DNA from 2 places in the Stutzerimonas tianxiuensis genome. Region 1 is predicted to be linked to the other one. Evidence: predicted binding sites of a transcription regulator. Region 1 holds the regulator's gene; the other holds the start of a gene.
What was found. The regulator sigma-54, encoded in region 1, starts transcription at its own class of promoters, with help from an activator protein. The targets are predictions, from matches to a motif close to ANTGGCATNNANNTTGCTNT.
Positions count from the first base shown of each region.

Region 2: ACSSNI_RS03965 (CmpA/NrtA family ABC transporter substrate-binding protein) is a predicted target of sigma-54. The motif match lies at 1,586-1,605, and genes of this name have one in related genera.

Region 1 is NZ_JBPVWS010000005.1:16,787-20,191, reverse strand. It holds gene ptsN (PTS IIA-like nitrogen regulatory protein PtsN) at 1-380, opposite strand, end outside; gene hpf (ribosome hibernation-promoting factor, HPF/YfiA family) at 387-695, opposite strand; gene ACSSNI_RS08190 (RNA polymerase factor sigma-54) at 774-2,291, opposite strand; gene lptB (LPS export ABC transporter ATP-binding protein) at 2,437-3,162, opposite strand; gene lptA (lipopolysaccharide transport periplasmic protein LptA) at 3,162-3,405, opposite strand, start outside.
Region 2 is NZ_JBPVWS010000002.1:268,536-271,940, forward strand. It holds gene ACSSNI_RS03960 (ABC transporter permease) at 1-23, opposite strand, end outside; gene ACSSNI_RS03965 (CmpA/NrtA family ABC transporter substrate-binding protein) at 74-1,447, opposite strand; gene ACSSNI_RS03970 (ANTAR domain-containing response regulator) at 2,026-2,604, opposite strand; gene ACSSNI_RS03975 (CmpA/NrtA family ABC transporter substrate-binding protein) at 2,619-3,405, opposite strand, start outside.

The DNA of each region.
Region 1 (3,405 bases):
CGGTCCAGCATGCTTGCAATCTGACGGAGTAGCTCGAGATGTTCGTCGGTGGCTGCCTCCGGCACCAACAATACAAACAAGAGGTCGACAGGCGCGCCGTCGATGGCGTCGAAGTCCACCGGTGTATCGAGCTTCAGCACTGCACTGAGCGGTGATGTGCAGCCAGGCATACGGCAGTGCGGTATCGCGATGCCGTTGCCGAAGCCGGTGGAGCCAAGTTTTTCCCGGGCGATGAAGCTTTCGAAAATCGCTTGGCTGTCGATATCGGGCAGGTCCGCGCCGAGAACCTTGGCAATCTGTTCCAGGACACGCTTTTTGCTGCCGCCCGGAACGCTAACCAGGGCGCGTCCGGGGGTCAGTATGTTTTCAATACGGATCATGATGGGTCAGCGAGCCAGGGCGCCCTGATGGTGGTCGAGCTGCTTTTCTTTATGTTTGATCAATTGCCGATCGAGTTTGTCGGCAAGCAAGTCGATGGCTGCGTACATATCCTCATGCTCGGCATTGGCAACGACCTCTCGCCCCGCTACGTGCAGCGTGGCCTCGGCCTTTTGCCTGAGCTTTTCGACTTGAAGGATGACTTGTACGGCAATGATGCGGTCGAAATGGCGTTCTATCCGCTCGAATTTCTCCTCGACGTAGTCACGCAGGGCTTCAGTGATTTCAAGGTGAAGGCCAGTGATGTTGACTTGCATACTGCATCTCCTATTGCCACGTGCGAATTGACGGGCTGAACACCCGTCGCCGGAACAAATCCACCAGGTCGCCTGGTGTTACATCAACCGCTTGCGCTCGCTTGAGGGTGCGATCCCGAGTGACTCGCGGTACTTGGCTACGGTGCGGCGCGCAACTTGAATCCCTTGTGCTTCCAGTAGACCAGCGATCTTGCTGTCGCTCAATGGCTTTTTCTGGTTTTCCGCGGCTACCAGTTTCTTGATGATTGCGCGAATGGCGGTGGATGAGCACTCGCCGCCTTCAGCAGTGCTCACATGGCTCGAGAAGAAGTATTTGAGTTCGTAGATGCCGCGGGGCGTGTGCATGAACTTCTGCGTGGTGACCCGTGAGATCGTCGACTCATGCATGCCCACCGCTTCGGCGATATCGTGCAACACCAGTGGTTTCATGGCTTCGTCGCCATGTTCGAAAAAGCCACGCTGGTGTTCGACGATTTGGGTGGCCACTTTCATCAGCGTTTCGTTGCGGCTGAGCAGGCTTTTGATGAACCAGCGGGCTTCTTGAAGCTGGTTGCGCATGAAGGTGTTGTCGGCGCTCGAGTCGGCACGTTTGACGAACCCGGCATACTGAGCGTTCACCCGCAGGCGCGGCATCGCCTCCTGATTCAGTTCGACCAACCAGCGGCCATTGTGCTTGCGCACGATTACGTCAGGCACGACATACTCAGGCTCTCCGGCTTCGATCTGCGAGCCCGGGCGCGGATTGAGGCTCTGGATCAAGTCGATGATCTGGCGCAGCTCGTCTTCTTTGAGCTTCATGCGACGCATCAGCAGGCTGTAGTCACGCACGCCAAGAATATCCAGGTGATCGCTGACCAAGCGCACCGCTTCGCTTAGCCACTCGGTACGCTCGGGGAGCTGGCGAAGCTGCAGCAGCAGGCATTCGCGCAAGTCGCGCGCGCCGATGCCGGCGGGCTCGAACTGCTGGATGCGGCGTAGCACCACTTCGACCTCATCGAGTTCGATTCCAAGTTCCGGGTCAAACGACTCGAGGACTTCCTCGAGCGTTTCGTCGAGATAACCCTGGGGGTTGATGCAGTCGATCAGGGTGGCTGCTATGAGACGGTCGGTGTCGCTCATCGGTGCGAGGTTGAGCTGCCAGAGCAAGTGGCTTTGCAGGCTTTCCCCTGATGATGTGCGGGTAGTGAAATCCCATTCATCATCGTCGTTGCTCGGCAGGCTGCTGGCGCTGGTCTGGTAGATGTCTTCCCAGGCGGTGTCGACTGGAAGCTCGTTGGGGATACGGTCGGCCCAATCGCCGTCCTCGAGGTTCTCCACCGTGTTGATGGGCTCCTCGTAATGATTGTCGGGCTCGCTGTGCTCGGGCGAGTCGGTCGTCGGGCTTTCGCTTTTCTTTTCGATCGACTCGGCCATCGGGTCGGAGTTATCGAAATCTTCTCCGTCTTCTTCGCGCTCGAGCATGGGGTTGGAATCCAGCGCCTCCTGAATCTCCTGCTGAAGATCGAGTGTGGATAGCTGGAGCAATCGTATGGCTTGTTGCAGCTGCGGTGTCATCGTCAGCTGCTGGCCCATCTTCAGGACTAGCGATGGTTTCATGGCAGAGGACTTCGAACCTTGTTTGCCGGCGCAACCGCGCCTGTTCCGATTTCGCTGGCGCCGCGCGCCGATGTAAGCAAATTATATGCCTGGCAACGAAGCCTTTGCCTAGCCCTGTAGGTGCGTAGAGCAGAAAAAACCGCTATCAAAGTCGGAATTCGTGTCCCAGATAGACTTCCTTCACCAGTTGGTTGGCGAGGATGGTCTCTGCATCGCCCTCGGCGATCAACTGGCCGTCATTCACGATATAGGCGGTTTCACAGATATCCAGAGTTTCGCGGACGTTGTGATCGGTGATTAGGACGCCGATGCCCTTGGCCTTGAGATGATGGATGATCTGCTTGATGTCGCCGACCGAAATAGGGTCAACGCCGGCAAAGGGTTCATCGAGCAGGATGAACTTGGGCGCCGTGGCCAGCGCGCGGGCAATTTCAACGCGGCGCCGTTCGCCACCCGATAGGCTCATGCCGAGACTGTCGCGGATGTGATGGATGTGAAATTCCTGCAGCAGACCTTCCAGCGCCTGTTGGCGGCCGTTGCGGTCAAGGTCCTTGCGCGTCTCCAGGATGGCCATGATGTTGTCGGAGACCGAAAGCTTGCGAAAGATCGATGCTTCCTGCGGTAGGTAACCAATGCCCGCGCGTGCACGGCCATGCATGGGGAGGTGCGTCACATCCTGGTCGTCGATCAGTACACGGCCCTGATCGGCTTTGACCAATCCCACGATCATGTAGAAGCAAGTGGTTTTGCCGGCGCCGTTAGGCCCCAGCAGTCCGACGATCTGTCCGCTTTCGATGGACAGGCTGACATCACGTACGACCTGACGGCTCTTGTAGCTCTTCGCCAAATGCTGGGCCTTGAGAATCGCCATTACTCGGGCTGCTCCGTTGCCGGCTCTTTCTTGCGAGGCTGGATGACCATGTCCACGCGTGGGCGGGGTGTGGTGACATCAGTATTGGTGGCGCGACCAGCATTGACGATCTGTCGCTGGGTGTCATAGACGATCTTCTCGCCTTCGAAGGTATTGCCTTCCTGAACGACCTTGGCCTGGTCGATCAGGACGATGCGTTCGTTCGCGGCAAAATACTGAATCGTCAGGCCGTAAGCCTTGACG
Region 2 (3,405 bases), on a different contig from region 1:
TGCACGACGGCGGGATTGCTCATCGACATGTCCTCCGAAAGGTGGGAGCCGCGCATGGCTCCCGTAGGCGGAATCAGAGCGTGGTATCGCCTTTCAGGCCGATCGCGAACTGTTCGAGATAGGCGTTGGGCGTGTGGCCGTCATAAGCGATGCCATCAATGGTGTCCGCCAGTGGCTCGCGGAAGCCGTCTTCATCTGCTGGGGGGAAGTCCTCGGCTGTCATCAGCCCGTCTTCGATCAGTGCCGCTGCGGCTTCGCGGTAAATTTCCGGGCGATAGACCTGCTTGGCCATGTCTAGGTACCAGCTGTCCGGCTTGGCCTCGGCGATCTGGCCCCAGCGGCGCATCTGCGTCAGGTACCAGATGGCATCGGAGTAGTAGGGGTAAGTCGCGTTGTAACGGAAGAACACGTTGAAATCCGGCACCTCGCGTTTGTCGCCTTTCTCAAATTCAAAGGTGCCGGTCATGGAGTTGGCGATAACTTTGGCGTCGGCGCCGACATATTCCGGTCGCGAGAGGATTTCCACCGCTTCGTGGCGGTTGGCGTTGTTGTCTTCGTCCAGCCACTTGCCTGCACGGATCAGCGCTTTGACCAGACGCTTGTGCGTTTCGGGATTGGCTTCGGCCCAGGCTTTGGATACGCCGAAGACCTTTTCCGACATGTTCTTGCGGATCGCATAGTCAGCAACCACAGGTACGCCGATGCCTTTGAAGACCGCCTGCTGATTCCATGGCTCTCCGACGCTGTAGCCATGGATGGTGCCGGCTTCCATGGTCGAAGGCATCTGCGGCGGTGGCGTAACGGAGAGCAACGCCTGGGCATCGATCTGTCCGCTGATGTCGCCTTTCTTCGGTGCGTAGTAACCGGGGTGAATGCCACCGGCCGCGAGCCAGTAGCGCAATTCGTAATTGTGGGTGGATACCGGGAACACCATGCCCAGGTTGAAGGACTTGCCGCTGGCGTTGAGCTGCTCGATCACCGGCTTGAGTGCGTCGGCCTTGATCGGATGCACCGGCTTGCCGTCTGCCATCGGCACGTTGGGCTTCATCTGCTCCCAGATCGCGTTGGACATGGTGATGGCATTGCCATTGAGGTCCATGGTGAAGGCCGTGATGATGTCGGCCTTGGTACCAAAACCGATGGTCGCGCCGATCGGCTGGCCGGAGAGCATGTGCGCACCGTCCAGCTCTCCATCGATGACGCGGTCTAGCAACACCTTCCAGTTGGCCTGCGCTTCGAGCGTGACGTAGAGCCCTTCGTCCTCGAAGAAGCCTTTCTCATAGGCAATCGCCAGTGGCGCCATGTCGGTGAGCTTGATAAAGCCGAGCTTGAGTTCCTCCTTCTCTGGCTCGGCCGCCCAGGCGGCCATCGGCACCAGTTGCAGCAGGGCAGAGCAGCCAATGCTGGCCACCAGCGTTTTCAACAAAGTACGGCGGGTCTTGCGCATGATCTATCCCTCAATCGCGAAACGAAAAAAAGGCGTAACGGAAGCACCCTCTGCATGAGCAGAGCGAGCACCGTTGACGCCTTTGTCAATTCGTCCCGATCACCGCCGTTGGCGACCTGAAGACGTGGTAACAGAGGGATTGCAAGGGGCTTGCCAATTCTTAATCTGAGATTTTTTTGGCGACTAGGGTGTTAGGAAGATCTATGTAATACAACGGCTTACGTCTGAAACAACCGGCCAGGCTGAACATGCGTTGGACGTGCGGGCTTGGCACTCCTGGCGATCGCTCGGTGCAATAGCCGTGCACCCAATTCTATCCTTGGCTCCGTTTTGGTTCGTTTGCATGGAAGAGCTGCTTGGAAATGGCGGGCGCAGTGGCGCCCGTCATTCGGACGCGATTGGAGTGGTTAGGGGGCGGCTGGCGCAACGTGTTGCAGTCGGCGAGCAATAGGCTCGTTGGGCCTGGTCGAGAGCCGAAAACGATCGGTACTTGAGTCCCGCAAGGTTCACAGCAGGCATCCGCTCGGCTAATAGCCCCGTCTGGGCCTCGCCGAGACCAGCGCGCTGAGATTTGCGGATCACTGACCCAGCAGATCGTTCATCGCAATGATCTGCTCAGCGACCTGGATCAGCTTCTGCTGACGGCTCATGGCCTGGCGGCGCATCAGGGTGTAGGCCTCTTCCTCGTTGCAGCTTCGCATCTTCATCAACATGCCCTTGGCCAATTCGACGCGCTTGCGTTCGACCAGTTGCTGGTCGCGTGCATGCAGTTGCGCGCGGATTGCCTGGTCGCTTTCGAAGCGGGCCATGGCCACGTCGAGAATGGGTTTCAGGCGCTGGGCCTGGATGCCTTCAACGATATAGGCGCTGACGCCGGCGCGGATGGCTTGGCGCATGGCATCGGGGTTGTCGTCGTCGGTGAACATGACGATGGGCCGCGGCTGGTCACGGCTGACCATGACCACCTGCTCCATGACGTCCCGGCCGGGGGAGTCGGTGTCGATCAGCACCACGTCGGGGCGAATCGCTTCGACCCGCTCGGGCATGTCGATGGTCAAACCGGATTCCTCGATCACCTCGAAGCCGGCTTCGATCAGAGCGGTGCGCAGGCGACCGACCTTGCGCGGGGTGTCGTCGATCAGGAGAACGCGAAGCATGACAGTCTCCCTTCTCAAGGCTTGGGGTGTGGTGCGGTGTCGCCCAAGGCATGCAGCGCGAAGCTGCGCGCGTACCCCGCCGGATCGCTGCCATCCCAGCGACTGCCGTCCATGAGCATAGCGCTGCGCATGGGGGAGTCGGGTACGGCGATATTCAAAGCGCTCGCTGCATCGCGGTAGAGGCTGGTTTGCTGGACGCTTTGCGCCACGGCAAGGTAATCCGGATCTTCACGCAGCAGACCCCAGCGGCGCAGCTGAGTCATGAACCAGAGGCCGTCGGAGTGGTAGGGCATGTTCACTTCGCCGTTGCCGAAGAAACGCAGCGGGTGCTTGTCCAGCCAGGCATGGCCAAGGCCGTCCTCATATTGACCCAGAAAGCGCGATTCGATGGACGCAACGGGCGCATTGACATAGTCGCTGCCGGCAATCAGCTGTGCAGTACTACGGCGATTTTCCTGGCTCTCATCGATGAAGCGGCTGGCCTCGAGGATGGCCATCACCAGCGCGCGGGCGGTGTTGGGGTATTGGTCGACAAATTCGCGCGTGCAGCCGAGCACTTTCTCGGGATGGTCGGCCCAGATCGATTGGCTGGTCGCGATGGTAAAACCCATGTCTTCTTCAATGGCCTGGGCGCCCCAGGGCTCGCCGGCGCAGAAGCCGTCGATGCGTCGCGCCCGTAGATGGGCGACCATCTGCGACGGCGGCACCACCACTGTGCGTACGTCTTTCAGCGGGTGGATGCCGTGGGCGGCCAGCCAGTAGTAGAGCCAGAGCGCATGAGTACCGGTGGGAAATGTCTGA